Regions from separate parts of the Streptomyces sp. NPDC085481 genome, predicted to be linked through region 3. Evidence: riboswitches for the same ligand, from Rfam matches in the RefSeq annotation. Region 3 holds a riboswitch; each other region holds the start of a gene.
The links. Region 3 has a riboswitch for cobalamin ahead of cobN (cobaltochelatase subunit CobN). Riboswitches for the same ligand answer to the same signal wherever they lie in the genome.
Positions count from the first base shown of each region.

Region 1: it holds a riboswitch for cobalamin, as region 3 does, so the genes downstream of both, metE (5-methyltetrahydropteroyltriglutamate--homocysteine S-methyltransferase) here and cobN (cobaltochelatase subunit CobN) in region 3, are expected to answer to the same signal.
Region 2: it holds a riboswitch for cobalamin, as region 3 does, so the genes downstream of both, ACIGEZ_RS20055 (energy-coupling factor ABC transporter permease) here and cobN (cobaltochelatase subunit CobN) in region 3, are expected to answer to the same signal.
Region 4: it holds a riboswitch for cobalamin, as region 3 does, so the genes downstream of both, ACIGEZ_RS16780 (acyl-CoA thioesterase) here and cobN (cobaltochelatase subunit CobN) in region 3, are expected to answer to the same signal.

Region 1 is NZ_JBITTJ010000007.1:19,721-24,282, reverse strand. Features, by position in the region: gene ACIGEZ_RS16635 (hypothetical protein) at 1-114, opposite strand, end outside; gene ACIGEZ_RS16630 (SAV_915 family protein) at 399-782, shown strand; gene lysA (diaminopimelate decarboxylase) at 797-2,131, shown strand; cobalamin riboswitch at 2,229-2,434, shown strand; gene metE (5-methyltetrahydropteroyltriglutamate--homocysteine S-methyltransferase) at 2,582-4,562, shown strand, end outside.
Region 2 is NZ_JBITTJ010000009.1:42,631-47,192, reverse strand. Features, by position in the region: gene ACIGEZ_RS20070 (acyl-CoA dehydrogenase family protein) at 1-134, shown strand, start outside; gene ACIGEZ_RS20065 (sugar ABC transporter permease) at 121-1,200, opposite strand; gene ACIGEZ_RS20060 (MFS transporter) at 1,197-2,393, opposite strand; cobalamin riboswitch at 2,654-2,837, shown strand; gene ACIGEZ_RS20055 (energy-coupling factor ABC transporter permease) at 2,867-3,580, shown strand; gene ACIGEZ_RS20050 (energy-coupling factor ABC transporter substrate-binding protein) at 3,577-3,969, shown strand; gene cbiQ (cobalt ECF transporter T component CbiQ) at 3,976-4,562, shown strand, end outside.
Region 3 is NZ_JBITTJ010000002.1:282,876-287,437, reverse strand. Features, by position in the region: gene cobN (cobaltochelatase subunit CobN) at 1-2,644, opposite strand, end outside; cobalamin riboswitch at 2,685-2,819, opposite strand; gene ACIGEZ_RS07145 (cobalamin biosynthesis protein CobG) at 2,981-4,201, shown strand; gene ACIGEZ_RS07140 (precorrin-8X methylmutase) at 4,198-4,562, shown strand, end outside.
Region 4 is NZ_JBITTJ010000007.1:49,381-53,942, forward strand. Features, by position in the region: gene scpA (methylmalonyl-CoA mutase) at 1-966, opposite strand, end outside; gene ACIGEZ_RS16775 (methylmalonyl-CoA mutase family protein) at 966-2,783, opposite strand; gene ACIGEZ_RS16780 (acyl-CoA thioesterase) at 2,887-3,264, opposite strand; cobalamin riboswitch at 3,414-3,569, opposite strand; gene ACIGEZ_RS16785 (questin oxidase family protein) at 3,630-4,562, opposite strand, start outside.

The DNA of each region.
Region 1 (4,562 bases), on a different contig from region 3:
GGCCACGGAGTCGAACCCCCGTTCCAACAGCGCGACGACTCCCACCCTGCGCAGCTCGTCCAGCTGGGGAGCGCCGTCCGGTATGCACGTTTCCACGGTCACGACGTACGTCACGACGGCAAGCGTGCCAGGTCGGCCCGCCCGGTTCCGGGTGATCGCGAAATCACCCGGGGAGGCGACGGGAACAGGCCGGTCCGCCGCCCTGCGCAACACCCGTGGAGACGCGGCACGGCGACCACGACCCGCAGGTCGTGCGGCTCGTTCCCCGAGCGAGCGAATCGCGTCAAGTCCCCGTCAGGAGGGCGTCAGAGGAGCTCCGGACCGGCGGGCGGCGGGCATAGCTTCGGGGACGGCCCTGGCGCGAACGGTGCCGGGGCGCACGTTCCTGGGGAGGAACCATGAACCACGCCCGGTACGGAGACGATCCCGAGCCCTCTGAACAGGTGCCGGCCGGACGACTGTGCGTCCCCGTCCGGCCGGTCGCCCACGGCTGCGCGGCCCGCCTCTTCCGCACCCCCGTCGGCGCCCGCACGGCGGTCGCCTTCACCACACCGGCACGCCTCCGGTCGGTCCTGGGCGCCGACCAGCCCTGGACACCCCTCGCCGAGCCGGCGCTGCGCGCCCTCGTGGCCCCGCTGGGCATCGAGACGCTGACCGTCGACCCGGCCCTGACGGCGCCGGCGCTCGCCGCGCCGCCGCTCGCGGCACCGGTCTCCGGCCGCCACCCGGTCCGGGCCGCAGGGCCGGCCGGCCGGCCCTTGACCGCGACGCTCGCGCGGTGACGGGGGCCGCCGGGATGACCGTCACGCCGCTGCGCCCGGTCGCCGCCCCCGCGGGCGACCTGTCCGTCTGGCCCGCGTCCACCGCCGAGGGGCCGAACGGCCGGGTCTTCGTCGGCGGGGTGCCGCTGGACGAGGTCGCCCAGAGCCACGGCACCCCCGTCTACGTCCTCGACGAGGCCGAGGTCCGCGACCGCTGCCGCACCTACCGCGACGCCTTCCCCGAGGCCGAGGTCCACTACGCGGCCAAGGCGTTCCTGTGCCGCGCGCTGGTCCACTGGGTCGAGGAGGAGGGCCTGGGTCTGGACGTCTGCTCCGCGGGCGAGCTGGAGCTGGCCGTCACCACCGGCTTCCCGGCCGAGCGGATCCTGCTGCACGGCAACGCCAAGTCCCCGGAGGACCTGCGGACAGCGCTGCGCCTCGGGGTGGGCCGGATCGTCATCGACAGCCCCGCGGAGATCGCCCGGATCGCCGCCGCCGTGGGCCCGAAGGGCCGGCAGAAGGTGATGCTGCGGGTCACCCCCGGCATCAGCGCGGGCGGCCACGCCAAGATCCGCACGGGTTCGGACGACCAGAAGTTCGGTCTCTCCCTGCGGGACGGCCACGCCCAGCACGCCATCGCCCGGATCCTCGACCAGCCGCAGCTGCAACTCACCGGTCTGCACTGCCACCTGGGCTCGCAGATCACCGACGTCAAGCCCTATCTGGTCGCGGTGCGCCGGCTGGTCGGCCTGATGGCCCGCACCCGGGACGCCCACGGGGTCGTGCTGCCCGAGCTCGACCTCGGCGGCGGCCACGGCATCGCGTACCGGCCGGGCGACCCCGCGCTCGACCTGACCGCGCTCGCCCGCCGGGTCCGCGCCGAGCTGATCGAGAGCTGCGCGGGCGCCGGACTGCCCGTACCGCGGCTGATCGTGGAGCCGGGGCGGGCCGTGACCGGTCCGGCCGGAGTCGCCGTCTACCGGGTCCTCGCGGTGAAGACCACCCCCGAGCGGGTCTTCGTCGCCGTGGACGGCGGGATGAGCGACAACCCGCGCCCGGCGCTGTACGGGGTGAGGTACGTGCCGCGGCTGATCGGCCGCCCCTCGGCCGCCGGGCCGCTGCGGGCGACGGTCGTGGGACGCCACTGCGAGGCCGGTGACGTCCTCGCCGAGGACGTCAGCCTCCCCGCGGACATCCACCCGGGCGACCTGCTCGCCCTGCCGGTGGCCGGCGCGTACCACCTGTCGATGGCCTCCTCTTACAACCTGGTCGGCCGCCCGCCGGTCGTCGCCGTCTCGGCGGGCACGAGCCGGCTCCTCGTCCGCAGGGAGTCCCTGGCCGACCTGCGCGCCCGCGACATCGGCCTGTGACGCCCGCCCCACCACCCGACCCGAGTCCGCCCCGCAACCCTCACCCCCGAAACCCCACGCGCCACTCCCACCCGGCGCGTAGGGTGTGCGGTGCAGCTGGTTCGCCCCGTCCTCCAGGCGGGATGCGTCGTAAGAGGGAACCCGGTGAAAATCCGGGACTGCCCCGCAGCGGTGAGCGGGAACGACCGCCGTCACACAGCACTGGACCCGAGACGGGTCCGGGAAGCGACGGCCAGTAGGTGTCCGCCGGTCGACGTCTGCGTCGGCCGGGCCGGGCGTGCTCGCGAGTCCGAAGACCTGCCACTGCCCGTGCGCGACGACCGCGCGCGGAGATTCCGGTGACCTCGAGGGCGGGTCGGCGACGTCGGGCACACCCACCGTGTGTCCCGCGCTCCTTCGCGTCCCCGTGGTCCACCGGGATCCTTCACACGACTCGCGAAGGAGAGTTCCGTGACCACCACCGTGTACGGGTATCCGCGTCAGGGCCCGAACCGGGAGCTCAAGAAGGCCGTCGAGGGCTACTGGAACGGCCGGGTGACGGCCGACCGGTTGCAGGAGACGGCGGCAGGGCTGCGCCGCGCCACCTGGCGGCGGCTCGCCGAGGGCGGCATCAGGGAAGTGCCGACCGGGGACTTCTCGTTCTACGACCACGTCCTGGACACCAGCGTCATGGTCGGCGCCGTGCCCGCCCGGCACCGTGCCGCGGTGGCCGCCGACGCGCTCGACGGCTACTTCGCCATGGCGCGCGGCACGCAGGACGTGGCGCCGCTCGAGATGACCAAGTGGTTCGACACCAACTACCACTACCTGGTGCCCGAGCTCGGTCCCGGCACCGTGTTCAGCGCCGACTCGGCCAAGCAGGTCGGCGAGTTGACCGAGGCGCTGGGGCTCGGGCTCACCGCCCGGCCGGTCCTGGTCGGGCCCGTGACCTATCTGCTGCTCGCCAAGCCGGCCGCGGACGCCCCGGCCGATTTCGTACCGCTCACCCTCCTCGACCGGCTGCTGCCGGTGTACGCCGAGGTGCTCGCCGATCTGCGGGCGGCGGGCGCGGAGTGGGTGCAGCTGGACGAGCCGGCGCTCGTGCAGGACCGCACGCCCGCCGAACTGAACGCCGCCGCCCGCGCGTACCGCGATCTGGGCGCCCTCGCCGACCGGCCGCGGCTGCTCGTCGCCTCCTACTTCGACCGGCTCGGCGACGCGCTGCCCGTCCTGGCGAAGGCGCCGGTCGACGGCCTCGCCCTGGACTTCACCGGTCCTGCATCGGCGAACCTGGAGGATCTCGCGGCGGCCGGCGGCCTGCCCGGCAAGCGGCTCGTCGCCGGGGTCGTGGACGGCCGCAACGTGTGGATCAACGACCTGGAGAAGTCGCTGGCCACGCTCGCGACCCTGCTCGGGCTCGCCGACCGCGTCGACGTCGCCGCCTCCTGCTCGCTGCTGCACGTGCCGCTCGACGCGGCGGCCGAGCGGGACGTCGATCCGCAGGTGGGGCGCTGGCTGGCGTTCGCGCGGCAGAAGACGGAGGAGATCGCGACGCTGGCGCGCGGGCTCGCCGAGGGGCCCGGCGCGATCACCGCGCGGCTCGCCGCGAACCGGGCCGCGTTGTCCTCCCGCGCCGCGTCCGCGCTGACCCGCGATCCGGCGGTGCGGGCCCGTACGGCGGCGGTGACCGCCACGGACGCCCGCCGCTCGCAGCCGTACGCCGAGCGGGCCGCGGCCCAACGGGCGCACCTGCGGCTGCCGTTGCTGCCGACCACGACCATCGGTTCGTTCCCGCAGACGGGCGCGCTGCGCACGGCGCGGGCCGACCTGCGGGCGGGCCGGATCGGCGGCGACGCGTACGAGGAGCGCATCGAGGCGGAGATCCGCGAGGTGGTCGCCTTCCAGGAGAAGGCCGGCATCGACGTCCTGGTGCACGGTGAGCCCGAACGCAACGACATGGTGCAGTACTTCGCCGAGCAGCTGCACGGGTACCTCGCGACGCGGCACGGCTGGGTGCAGTCGTACGGCACGCGGTACGTCAGGCCGCCGATCCTCGCGGGCGACGTGTCACGGCCGGGGCCGATGACGGTGCGCTGGACCTCGTACGCGCAGTCGCTGACCTCGCGCCCGGTCAAGGGCATGCTCACCGGTCCGGTCACGATGCTCGCCTGGTCGTTCGTCCGCGACGACCAGCCGCTCGCGGAGACGGCCCGGCAGGTCGCGCTCGCGCTGCGGGACGAGGTCACCGACCTGGAGGCGGCGGGGACCTCGGTGATCCAGGTCGACGAGCCGGCGCTGCGGGAGACCCTGCCACTGCGGGCGGCGGGCCGGCCCGCGTACCTGGCGTGGGCGACGGAGGCGTTCCGGCTGGCCACGAGCGGGGTGCGGCCGGACACCCAGATCCACACGCACATGTGCTACGCCGAGTTCGGCGACGTCATCGGCGCCATCG
Region 2 (4,562 bases), on a different contig from region 3:
ACACCCCCCTGCCCGCCCTGTTCCGCGGCGGACGGGTCGCGCGGATCCTCGACGGCCCCGACGAACTCCACGTCACCTCGGTCGCCCGCAGGGTCCTCCGCGACCACGCCGAGGGCGCCGCTACACGCGGGTGAGGTCGACCAGGCCGTTCAGCGAGGCCAGGCCGAGGGCCAGGAAGAAGTCACCCCAGACCAGTTCGTGGCACTCGGCCAGGCCCCGGCCCGCGTCGTAGCAGCCGTCCAGCAGCATGCCCGCGGGACGTCCGCAGCTCCCGTACGTGAGGTGGTGCGCGGCCAGGGTGCTCAGGGTGACGACCCCCCGGTACGAGCAGGCGGGCGCCCAGTCCTCGGGCAGACGGGCGAGTTTGAGCAGGGCGACCGCGGTGATGGCCGCGGCCGAGGTGTCCAGGGTGCCGTGCGGGGCCGTGGTGTCGGACGGGGGTACGAATGGACCGGACAGCACGCCCTCCAGCGAGAGCAGCTGCCGGGCCGCCGCTGTCAGGCGACCGCGGTCATGGGCGACGACCTCAGGGCGGAGCAGGGCGTCCGCGACCGCGAGGAGCAGCCAGGCCCGGCCGCGGCTCCACCCCCGCCCCGGCTCCTCGCACGGCTGCCAGCCGGCGCCCCCTTCCTGGAACCGCCAGGCGGGGACCGGTTCCCCGCCGGCCGCGAGGCACAGGTCCAGGTGCCGGTGGAGGTGCTCGGCCGCGGCCCCGGGCGCGACCCCGGACAGCAGCGGTACGGTCCCGGGCACTCCGTCGGCGCGGGCCTGCAGCCGGGAGCCGCCGAAGGCGTCGCCCCAGGGAACGAGGCCGAGTTCCGGGTGGCGGGCCGCGAGAACGGCACGGGCGGCCCGCTCCTGGAGCGCGGCGGCTCCCGCGTCGCCGTCGGCCAGGGCGGTCGGGTACCAGAGGATCAGGCCCCGGGTGACGGTGTCCGCGTCGGCCCAGGGCGCCAGAACCGTCATACGCCCGGCGGCCGCGCGCCGATCGGCCGCCGTTCCGCTGTACCGGGCCCGCAGCCACAGCAGTCCGGCCCAGAAGCCGCCGGTCCAGGATCCGCCGCCGGTCGTCTTCCAGACCCCGTCCCGGGGATCCGCGTACAGCGGGAACCGCTCCCCGACCTGGGACTCGGTGGTGGTGACGCGTTCCATCACGGCGGCCAGGGCCCGGTCGGCCCAGTCGCCCACGACGCCGCTCATGCGGCGGACACCCGGTCGCGACGGGACCACGCGTACGCGACGGCCGCGGCGGCCGTGAACTCGGCGGCCACGAGCAGCCAGCCCAGGCCGTAGTGGCCGGCCTCCGCGAACGGCGCGAACGCGGCGGGGCCGATCGCGAATCCGGCGAAGAAGCCCGCCGCGACGAGGGCCGAATCCTGGCCGGCCCGGCCCGGTTCGGCCCGCTGCATCACCAGCACCATGGACACGGCGTTCGCCGAGACCGCGAACACGCCCACCGCGACGGCACCGGCCCACACCAGGGGGCCCGCCCACCGCGCGGCACCGATGAGGGCCGCCGCACCGACGGCCCCGCACGCCAGGAGCGCGGGCAGCCACTCGGCCCGCCCGGGCCGGGCGGCCCGGGACCACCCGACGCGGCCCACGATCCCCGTGACGCCGAGGACGGCGACCAGGACCGCGGCGACGGCCGGTCCCAGGTCCAGCGGCCCCGACCCGTACAACGCGAGATACGTGTTGACCGAGGCGATCCCCGCGCCGAGGAAGAGTGAGTAGCCGCACAGCCAGGCCGTCATGCCCCGCGGAGCCCGCACACGGCCGGCGGGGGACGCGGGCGGCTCGGGATCGGCGGGCAGGGACCGGTGCGCCCACCCTGCGGCCAGCAACGCCGCGCACGCGGCCGTCCACACGGCGGCACGCCAGCCCAGACCGGCGGCGAGCCCGGCCAGCGGAAGTCCCGCCGCGAAGGCCCCGAGCTGCACGCCCGACTGCTTCATGCCGGTCACGGCTCCGCGCCGGCCGGGGGCCACCGCGGCCAGGACGGCCTTGTTGGTGGCCGGGTTGGCGAGCGCCTGCGGCACCCCGCCCAGGGCCACCGAGCCAAGCAGCAGCCCGGCACCGGGAGCCGCACCGATGAGAGCCAGGGCGGCGGCCGAGGCCACCAGCAGCAGCACCAGCGAGCGGCGAGGCCCGGTCCGGTCCACGATCCGCCCCCCGACCGGGGAGAGGAGGGCGGCGGTGCCGAAGCCGACGGTCGTGGTCAGACCGAGCACGGCCGGCGAGACACCCATGTCGTCCACCAGACGCGGGCCGAGCGCCCCCAGCAGGAACAACTGGAGCATGGAGAACGCCATCGCGCAGGTGAGCAGGGCCGTGAGCCGCGGATTCGCCCGCCCGTCCGGCGGGGCGGCCGCCTCCGTCCCGTGTGACACCACAGATCTCGTCTCCGTTTCTCGCGGTGCGCTGGGGGTGATACGAACCGGTCGGACAGTCAGTCGTGGGCGGTCTTCCGCGGGTTCCCGACGACCCCTATGGCGTGAAACACACCGCGCGGCCACCGGCCGGGCGGGGCGGCTCCCGAGCCATCGGCCCCACGGCGCCCGGTCGGAGCGACCGCGCTGCCGGCGCCTCCGCGCGCCGTCCGCGTGCCCCGTCCGCGCGCCTGGCTCCGCTTGTCACTGCCCATGAGGGCCCGTTAGGGTCGCCACGCCTTGGTGAGCGGGAAATCCGGTGCGAAACCGGTGCGGCCCTCGCCACTGTGACCGGGAAGTCCGGCTCCAGCCCTCGCGGGCAGCCACTGGGTCCTCGGACCCGGGAAGGCGGAGCACGGGCGGTGGTACCCGTCAGCCAGGAGACCGGCCAGGGCACGTCAACCATCCACGAGGTGCTGGAGAGGGTTCGCTGAACCATGCACATAGCCGAGGGTTTCCTTCCTCCGGCGCACGCGGTCGCCTGGGGCGTCGCATCCGCGCCGTTCGTCGTCCACGGAGTACGGTCACTCAGCCGCGAAGTGAAGGAGCACCCGGAGAGCACGCTGCTCCTGGGCGCCTCCGGCGCTTTCACGTTCGTGCTGTCCGCTCTGAAACTGCCTTCCGTCACCGGTAGTTGCTCTCATCCCACCGGCACCGGTCTCGGTGCCATCCTGTTCCGGCCGCCGATCATGACGGTCCTCGGCACCATCACCCTGCTCTTCCAGGCCCTGTTGCTCGCACACGGCGGTCTCACCACCCTGGGCGCCAACGTCTTCTCGATGGCGATCGTGGGCCCCTGGGCGGGCTACGGCGTCTACCGGCTCCTTCGCCGGTACGACGTCCCGCTGATGGTGACGGTGTTCTTCGGCGCGTTCGTCGCCGACCTCACCACCTACTGCGTCACGAGTGTGCAGCTCGCGCTCGCCTTCCCCGACCCGAGCAGCGGTTTCGCGGGGGCGCTCACCAAGTTCGGCTCCATCTTCGCCGTCACGCAGATCCCGCTCGCGGTCAGCGAGGGCCTGCTCACCGTCCTCGTGATGCGGCTGCTCGTGCAGTCCAGCAAGGGCGAGCTCACCCGGCTCGGCGTGCTCGTGACCGGTGGCAGGCGGGACCGTCGGGCCGACGCCGACGCCGAGGCGGTGGCCCGATGAGCCGTAACGCCAAGATCAACACGGTGCTGCTGCTCCTCGTGGCGGCCCTCGCCGTCCTGCCCCTGGCCCTCGGCCTCGGCGACCACAAGAAAGAGCCGTTCGCCGGAGCGGACGCCGAGGCGGAGACGGCGATCACCGAGATCAAGCCGGACTACAAGCCCTGGTTCTCCCCCCTCTACGAGCCTCCGTCGGGCGAGATCGAGTCGGCGCTCTTCGCCCTCCAGGCCGCCCTCGGCGCGGGTGTCCTCGCCTACTACTTCGGCCTGCACCGAGGCCGTCGGCAGGGCGCGGAGCGGGCACGGGCAGCAGGCGACGGCGACGGGGGCCGGGTCTCGGCCGGGGACGCCGCGGACGGCGCCCCGTCGGGTGCGGCGACCGAGCGGTCCTGAACGACCGTGCTGCCGATCGACGCGGCGGCGCACAGCAGTCGCTGGCGCCGCCGCCATCCCGTGGACAAGGCCGTGCTCGGACTCGGCCTGACCCTCCTCGCCATCTCGCTGCCACCGTGGCCCGGCGCGGCCCTCGTCCTGATCGCGGCGCTCGCCGTGCTGCTGGGGCCGGCGGGCGTCCCCGCCCGGCGGCTGTGGCGCTCCTACAAGGTTCCGCTGGGCTTCTGCGTGACCGGAGCCGCCACCCTGCTCGTCCAGGTCGGCGGGCCCGAGGGCCTGGTGGCCCTCGCCCCTGGCGGCCCGGCCCGCGCCGGGGAGTTGCTGCTGCGCACCTCGGCCGCCTCCCTCGGCGTCCTCCTCTTCGCGTTCACCACTCCGATGTCGGATCTGCTGCCCCGCCTGGTCCGCGCCGGGGTGCCCGCGCCGGTCGTGGACGTCGCCCTCGTCACGTACCGCATGAGCTTCCTGCTCCTCGACTCGGTCCGCCGCATCCGGGAGGCGCAGGCCGCCCGGCTCGGACACACCACGAGGGCGGCGACCTGGCGCTCTCTCGGGGGGCTCGGCGCGACCGCGTTCGTCCGCGCCTTCGACCG
Region 3 (4,562 bases):
GGCGGACACCGAGCAGCGCCAGCGCCTCGGCGACGTCGTCGCCCGCGGTGCGCATCGCGCTCGTACCCCACAGGGACAGGCCGACCGAGGTCGGCCACTCGCCGTTGTCGGTGCGGTAGCGCTCCAGGAGCGAGTCGGCGAGTGCCTGGCCCGTCTCCCACGCCAGGCGGGACGGCACGGCCTTGGGGTCGACCGAGTAGAAGTTACGGCCGGTCGGCAGCACGTTGACCAGACCGCGCAGCGGCGAGCCGGACGGGCCGGCCGGGACGAAGCCGCCGTTCAGCGCGTGGACCGCGTGGGTGAGTTCGTCGGTCGTCGCGGCCAGGCGGGGGACGACCTGGGTCGCGGCGAAGTCGAGGACGTCCGCGACCGCCTGGGAGTGACCGGCGGCGACCGTCGCCACCGCGTCCCGGCTCCAGTCCGCCGCCTCCATCGCCTCGACCAGCTCGCGCGCCTTCGCCTCCGCCTCGTCGGCGGTCGTCCGGGTCGCCGCCGACTCGTCCAGGCCCAGCGCCTCGCGCAGACCCGGCAGCGCCTGGGTGCCGCCCCAGATCTGGCGGGCGCGCAGGATCGACAGGACCAGGTTCACCCGGGCCTCGCCGGCCGGGGCACCACCGAGGACGTGCAGACCGTCCCTGATCTGGGCGTCCTTGACCTCGCACAGCCAGCCGTCGACGTGCAGCAGGAAGTCGTCGAAGCCGTCGTCGTCCGGCCGGTCGGCGAGCCCCAGGTCGTGGTCCAGCTTCGCGGCCTGGATCAGCGTCCAGATCTGCGCCCGGATCGCCGGGAGCTTCGCCGGGTCCATCGAGCTGATCTGCGCGTACTCGTCGAGCAGCTGCTCCAGGCGCGCGATGTCGCCGTAGCTGTCGGCGCGGGCCATCGGCGGGACCAGGTGGTCCACCAGCGTCGCGTGCACCCGGCGCTTGGCCTGGGTGCCCTCGCCCGGGTCGTTGACCAGGAACGGGTAGACCAGGGGGATGTCGCCGAGCGCCGCGTCGGGGCCGCACGCGGCGGACAGGCCCGCGTTCTTGCCGGGCAGCCACTCCAGGTTGCCGTGCTTGCCCAGGTGCACCATCGCGTCCGCGCCGAACCCGCCGTCCTCGGCGCGGGCGGCGATCCAGCGGTAGGCCGCCAGGTAGTGGTGCGAGGGCGGCAGGTCCGGGTCGTGGTAGATCGCGATCGGGTTCTCGCCGAAGCCGCGCGGCGGCTGGATGAGGATCAGCAGGTTCCCGCGGCGCAGCGCCGCCAGGACGATGTCGCCCTCCGGGTTGCGCGACCGGTCCAGGAACATCTCGCCGGGCGCCGGGCCCCAGTGCTCCTCGACCTGCGCGCGCAGTTCGGCCGGCAGCTCGGCGTACCAGCGCTTGTAGTCGGCCGCGGGGATCCGGACCGGGTTGCGGGCCAGCTGCTCCTCGGTGAGCCAGTCCTGGTCGTGGCCGCCGGCCTCGATCAGGGCGTAGATCAGCTCGTCGCCGTCGCCGGACACCAGGCCCGGGATGTCCTCGACCGGGCCGAAGTCGTAGCCCTCCGCGATGAGCCGGTCGAGCAGCGCCACCGCGGAGGCGGGGGTGTCCAGACCGACCGCGTTGCCGATCCGCGAGTGCTTCGTCGGGTACGCGGACAGGACGAGCGCCAGCTTCTTCTCGGCGTTCGGGATGTGGCGCAGGCGGGCGTGCCGTACGGCGATGCCGGCGACGCGGGCGGCGCGCTCGGCGTCGGCGACGTATGCCGGGAGGCCGTCCTCGTCGATCTCCTTGAACGAGAACGGGACCGTGATCAGCCGGCCGTCGAACTCGGGGACGGCGACCTGGCTCGCCGCGTCCAGCGGCGACAGGCCCTCGTCGTTCTCCTCCCACGCGGCGCGCGAGCCCGTCAGGCACAGCGCCTGCAGGATCGGCACGTCGAGCGCGGCGAGCGCGCCCGCGTCCCAGGCCTCCTCGTCGCCGCCGGCCTGCGCCTCGGCGGGCTTGGTGCCGCCGGCGGCGAGGACGGTGGTCACGATCGCGTCGGCGCCGCGCAGCTCGTCGAGCAGCTCCGGCTCGGGGGCGCGCAGGGAGGCCACGTACAGCGCCTTGGCCCGGCCGCCGGCCTCCTCGACGGCGTCGCACAGGGCGCCGACGAAGGCGGTGTTGCCGCTCATGTGGTGGGCGCGGTAGTAGAGCACCGCGATGGTCGGGGCGCCGTCCGCGGCCTTGGAGACGCGCTCCAGCGGGCCCCAGGTGGGCGCGGGCGCCGGGGGCTCGAAGCCGTGACCGGTGAGCAGCACCGTGTCGGACAGGAACCGGGCCAGCTGCTCCAGGTTGCCCGGGCCGCCGTGCGCCAGGTAGGCGTGGGCCTCGGTGGCGACGCCGACGGGGACGGTGGACGCCTCCATCAGCTGGGCGTCGGGCGCCTGTTCGCCGCTGAGCACCACCACCGGCTTCCCGGCGGCCAGGACCGCGTCGAGGCCCTCCTGCCAGGACCGCAGCCCGCCGAGCAGGCGGACGACGACGAGCTCGGCGCCTTCGAGCAGGGCGGGCAGGTCGGCGAGCGGGAGCCGGGCGGGGTTGGCGAACCGGTACCGGACCGGGGAGTCGGGCGCGGCGGCGGTGGCCGCTCGGGCGCTGAGCAGGTCGGTGTCGGAGTGCGACAGCAGCAGGAGCATGGCGAGCTCAGGCCCTTCCTCGGGGTTGTCCGCGCCCCGGGTGGTCGTATGGACGGCGGGAGTTCCTGACTCACCGGCCCCGGAACACGGGACCGGCTCACAGTGGCGGGACCGCGCCGGATTCACACCGGGCTTCCTCCCCGGGGTCCTGGGACCCCATGCCGATCTGCATCCTAGATCGTGGCGCGGTCGGTGGGGCGGGGGCGGGGAGTCGGCCGGGTCACACCGCCGGGGGGCGGCGCCGCCGCGCCGGGCCCGCCGCGGCACCTCGCGTCCCCCGCGTCGCGCCCGTCACACCCGTCGTCCGAGCAGGTGGGAGCGGACGTGGCCGTGGGTATGCTCGCCGCCATGCCGGCCACCCCACGCACCTCGCCCGAACCGGGCGAACCTCTCATACGGGACCGCGGCGACGCCTGCCCGGGTGCGCTGCGCCTGCACTCCGCCGACGACGGCCGGCTGGCCCGACTGCGGCTGCCCGGCGGGCGGTTGACGGCGCATCAGGTCGAGGTCCTCGCCGACGCGGCGGAGTCGCTCGGCGACGGGTGCGTCAGCGTCACCTCGCGCGGGAACGTGGAGCTGCGCGGGCTCGGTGAGGGCTGTGGCGGTGCGCTGGCCGGCCTGCTCGACCGGGCCGGGCTGCTGCCCTCCCCCACCCACGAGCGGGCCCGCAACATCGTCGCCTCGCCGGCCGCGGGGCTGGACGGACTCGGGTACGCGGACGTGCAGTTGTGGGCCCGGGAGCTGGACGCCCTGCTGTGCGCCGAGCCCTGGACGGCGGCGCTCTCGGGGCGGTTCCTGTTCGTCCTGGACGACGGGCGGGGCGATGTCGCGGGGCTCGGCGGGGATGTGACCTTGCTCGCAGAAGGGCCGACGGTGCTGCTGCGCGTCGGCGGGCCGGTCCTCCGCATCGCCGCCGCCGACGCGCCCCGTGCCGCCCTCGCCGCCGCCGGGGCGTTCCTCGACGCCGCCCGGGCCGCGGGCAACGGGGCCTGGCGCGTGCGCGAGCTGCCCGAGGGGCACCGACCGGACCCGGCCGGCGCCCTGGCGCGCGCCGGGATCGGCGCCGAGCCCGTACCCGTACTCCCGCGGCCCGTACCCCCGCCGCTCCTCCCCGGACCCCTCGGACCCCGCGCCCTGCACGTCCTCGCGCCGCTCGGGCGGCTGACCGCCGCTCAGCTGCGGGCGCTGCTGCCGGCCGGCGAGGTGCGGTTCACGCCCTGGCGCGGGGTGGTCGTCGCCGCCGGGCACGGACGGCTCGCCGAGCTCGCCTCGTACGGGCTGATCACCCGCCCCGACGCGCCCTCCGTCGGCGTCAGCGCCTGCACCGGTCGCCCCGGCTGCGCCAAGTCGCTCGCCGACGTGCGGGCGGAGGCCGCGCGGGCGCCCCGGGGGGAGCTGCCCGTGCACTTCTCCGGGTGCGAGCGGCGCTGCGGACACCCACACGGCGCCTGGGTCGACGTCCTCGCCACCGGTGACGGCGACTACCTGGTGGACGGCGTCCCCACCCCCCGTACCTCCCTGACCGAAGCAGTAGCCACGGCCCGCACCACGAGATGAGCGAGAACAGGATGTTCGAGTACGAGAAGGACGGCACGGAGATCTACCGCCGGTCCTTTGCCACGATCCGCGCCGAGGCGGACCTCGCGGGCCTGCCCGCCGACGTCGCGCAGGTCGCGGTGCGGATGATCCACGCCTGCGGCATGACCGACCTCGTCCGGGACATCGCCTACTCGCCCGGCGTGGTGGCCGCGGCCCGCGCCGCCCTGCGCGCGGGCGCGCCCATCCTGTGCGACGCGCAGATGGTCGCGAGCGGGGTCACCCGCAAGCGGCTGCCCGCCGGCAACGACGTGGTCTGCACCCTGTCCGACCCGTCCGTCCCGGCGCTCGCCGCCGAGCTCGGCACCACGCGGTCGGCGGC
Region 4 (4,562 bases), on a different contig from region 3:
GGACTTGGCGTTCTTCGGGTCGAACTCCTTGACCAGCTTGGCCCACAGCAGGCGGGCCGCGCGCAGCTTGGCGACCTCCATGAAGAAGTTCATGCCGATCGCCCAGAAGAACGACAGGCGCGGTGCGAACGCGTCCACGTCCAGACCGGCCTCCCGGCCCGCCCGGATGTACTCGACCCCGTCCGCGAGCGTGTACGCCAGCTCCAGGTCGGCCGTCGCGCCCGCCTCCTGGATGTGGTAGCCCGAGATGGAGATGGAGTTGTAGCGCGGCATGTTCTGCGAGGTGAAGGCGAAGATGTCGGAGATGATCCGCATCGACGGCTTCGGCGGGTAGATGTAGGTGTTGCGGACCATGAACTCCTTGAGGATGTCGTTCTGGATGGTCCCCGTGAGCTTCTCCGCCGGCACCCCCTGTTCCTCGGCCGCGACGATGTAGAGGGCGAGGACCGGCAGGACCGCGCCGTTCATCGTCATCGACACCGACATCTTGTCCAGCGGGATGCCGTCGAACAGCTGCCGCATGTCGTAGATCGAGTCGATGGCCACGCCCGCCATCCCGACGTCGCCGGTGACCCGCGGGTGGTCGGAGTCGTAGCCGCGGTGCGTCGGCAGGTCGAACGCGACCGACAGGCCCTTCTGACCGGCCGCCAGGTTGCGCCGGTAGAAGGCGTTGGACTCCTCCGCGGTGGAGAAGCCCGCGTACTGGCGGATGGTCCACGGCTGGTTGACGTACATCGTCGGGTACGGGCCGCGCAGGTACGGCGCCATGCCCGGGTACGTGCCGAGGAAGTCCACGTCCGACAGGTCATGCCCGGTGTACAGCGGCTTGACCGCGATGCCCTCCGGCGTCTCCCAGAGCAGATCGTCACCGCCGGAGGACCGCTTGACGGCGGCGCGCCACTCCTCGGCGCTGCCGGCGGGGGAGGGGGATCCCAGGCCGATCCCGGTGAAGTCGGGGATTCCCATCAGGACACTCCCATACGGTCGAGGGTGGCGGAGAGCACGGCGACGGCGTCGCACCCCGCGAAGACGTAGCTGTCGACACCGGCGTACGAACCGGGCCGGCCGGCCAGCGCGACATGCCCGGCGCCGGCCGCGCGCAGGGCCGCGGCGGTGGACTCGGCCTGCTCCTCGTACAGGGCGTCGCTGGAGCACAGGCAGGCTTCGCCGGCGCCGCTGTCCTCGAACGAACCCTCGCTGACGGGCTCGATGCCGCCCGCCTGGAAGAGGTTGGCGGCGAAGGTGAGCCGGGCCGTGTGCGCGGCGGCGGGCCCGAGCGCGGCCAGGTAGACGCGCGGCCGGACGCCGTTCGCCGCCAGATGCGCGTCGGAGCGGGCGCGCAGCGCCTCGTACGCCTCGTCGCGCCGGACGCGCGGCAGGCCGCCACCCGGCTCGGCGGGCGCGGGCACGCGCACCACGGGCTTCTCCGCGAGGTGCGGGAACTCGCTGACACCGGTGACCGGTTCACGCCGCCTGGCGAGGGCCCTGGAGCGCTCCGCCCAGGTCGCGGCCAGCCGCTCCCGGACGGTTCCGGCCCGCAGGGCGGCCGCCTGACCGCCCGCCCGCTCGATCTCCTGGAAGAACTCCCAGGCGGCGTGCGCGAGCTCGTCGGTCAGCCGCTCGACGTACCAGGAGCCGCCGGCCGGGTCGATCACCCGGGACAGGTGCGACTCCTCGATGAGGATGGTCGAGGTGTTCCGGGCGATCCGGCGCGCGAACGCGTCCGGCAGACCGAGCGCGTGGTCGAAGGGGTGCACGGTGACCGACTCGGCACCGCCCACCCCGGCCGCCAGCGTGGCGACCGTCGTGCGCAGCATGTTCACCCACGGGTCGCGGGCCGACATCATCACCGGCGAGGTCACCGCGTGCTGGAGCTGCGCCCCGGCCGCCGGAGCGCCGCACGCCTCCGCCACCCGCGCCCACAGCCGGCGCGCGGCGCGCAGCTTGGCGATGGTCAGGAACTGGTCGGCGGTGGCGGCGTACCGGAACTCCAGCTGCCCGAGCGCCTGTTCCACCGTCAGACCGCCCTCGGTGAGCGCCCGCAGATAGGCGACACCGGTGGCGAGCGAGCTGCCGAGCTCCTGCGCGGCGGAGCCGCCGGCCTCGTGGTACGGCAGGGCGTCCACGGTCAGCGCCCGCAGCCCCGGGTACCCCTCGGCGCAGCGCCGGGCCAGACCGACGGCGGCGGGGAAGCCGTCGCCGTCGTACGCGGCGCCGGTACGGGCCTCGGTGCCGAGCGGATCGGCGCCGAGGTTGCCGCGCACGGCGTCGGTGCCGACCCCGCGCCGCCCGTGGATGTCGAACAGCTCGTTAGCGGCGGCCACGGTCTCGGGACCGGCGTCGAGCACGACGGGGGCGAGGTCGAGGTACACGTTCCCGAGCACCCGGTCGAGCCCGGCCGTCGGGATGCCGCCCGCGCCCACCCTCAGCCACAGCGAGGTGACGCCGTTCTCCAGGTCCGTCAGGACCGCGTCCGGGTCGGCGGTCGTGTGCCGCTGGCGCACGTCCCAGCCGCCCGCGGTGTTCCCCTCGGCCCGGCTCGCCCGGACGAACGGCGCGAACCCGGGCAGGCCGGGCTCGGGCCCGGCGTCGCCCTCGCCATACAGCGGACGGGCCCGCAGGCCGTCCTCGAGCGCGGTGGACAGGACGTCCTCGGCCTCGGTCTCCGGAACGTCCTTGCCCGACCTGCTCAGTACGCCCGCCACGAGGCGCTGCCACTGGGCATGGGTCGCTGCGGGGAATTCGGCGGCCAGCGAAAGGCCGTCGTCAGGCAGCACAGTCATGCTCGGATGCTAGGTCAGCGCGTCAAAGGAGCAGCAGGGGAAACCGCTGTGACCTTGACCTCCCCTGATCGACCTTGAACGCCGAGCGGAATCCGTGCTCATGTCAGGGGGCATCGGAAACGGGCACTCCCTCACCACGCTCGAGGACGGGCACGGCCCGCGGACGTCCCTCGGCGTCGATCGCGACGAAGGTGAGGAAGGCGGTGGCGACCTCGGCGGCGGGACCGGAGCTGTTCCAGCGCTCGGCGGTGACCCGTACGCCGACGGTCATCGACGTCCGCCCGGCCCGCTCGAGTCCGGCCTCCACACTGAGCAGGTCCCCGGCCCGTACGGGAGCGAGAAAGGTCATCCGGTCGACGGAGACGGTCACGGCGGGCCCGTCGGCGTGCCGCCCCGCGGCGGCCGCGGCGGCGTCGTCGATGAGCTTCATCATCACGCCGCCGTGGATGGTCCCGTAGAGGTTGGTGTCGTGCTCGCTCATGATGTGGGCGAGGACGACCCGGGAGTCGTCCGGGGTCTTGGCGGTGCGGGTGGTGGGACGCGTGACGGTGCGATCGGCCACGTCAACTCTCCTTCGCGAGTCGCGGCAAGGGCTCCGCGCGCACGGGATGCCGGCGCACGGGCAGCGGCAGGTCTTCGGACTCGCGAGCACGCCCACCGGGATCACCGGCGGACACCTACTGGCCGTCGCTTCCCGGACCCGTGCCGGGTCCAGTGCTGTGTGACGGCGGTCGTTCCCGCTCACCGCTGCGGGGCAGTCCCGGATTCCCACCGGGTTCCCTCTTACGACGCATCCCGCCTGGAGGACGGGGCGAACCAGCTGCACCGCCAGCCTACGACAGGCCGCTAGCGCAGCGGCTCGCTCAGTTCGACGGCCCTCAGGGCCGCTGCCAGGGCCTGCTCGTCGCCGATGTCGAGGGCGGTGTCGGTCAGTTTGACGACGTGTTCGTCGCCGTGGGCGAGGGCCAGTTCGAAGACCTCTTCGGCGGTGCGGGACCCCGGCGGCACGAAGGCGACGGGGGCGTCCGGTGCGTACATCGCGGTCACCGCGGCGGACGCCGTCCAGGCGGCGTGCAGGCTGGGTGCCCACAGGGGCCTCGGGAGGGCGGGCAGGGTGCGCAGGACGGCGTTGGGGGCCGTGGCGGCGTGGACCAGCATCGTCTCCTCGCCGTGGCCGTGGGTGGCGTAGCGGTGGGTGGCCGCCCGCACGAGTTCGGCGAGGCGGCGACGGGCCTCGTCCGGGTCCGTGACACCGGCCGCCCACACCGGCAGGCCGGTGACGCGGTCGAGCCGTGCGGGGAAGGCCCCGTCCCGCTCGGCGACGGGCACCACCGCGTCGAGGGCGCCGGCCGCGCTGTCGGCGCCGCGCAGGGGAGCGAGACCGGATACGGGGCGGTGCCGGGCCGCCCAGTAGCCGAGCCCGTGCGCGAGTTCGGCCAGGCGCGGCTCGGTCACCTCGCCGGCGAGCAGGGTGCGCACGGCGTGCCCCACCCGGATCACCGGATGCGTCGACCCGCCGTACATCCCGGGCAGCAGCCGCGGCCACCACTGCGCGAGCACGTCACGCCACGGCCGCTCCCCGATCTCCCGGCCGAAGTAGTCGATCCAGTCGGCGACCCGCCGCGGATCCCCCAGCGCGAGCCGCCAGCCGGCGTCCGTCACCGGCTCGACCCCGGCCGGGAACTCCTCCAGCTTCCGTGCGTACAGGTCCAGCCACCGGTGCACCGCCCCCGCCCGCCCCCGGGCGGCCAGCGCCTCCACGGCCATCGGCGCGTGGTT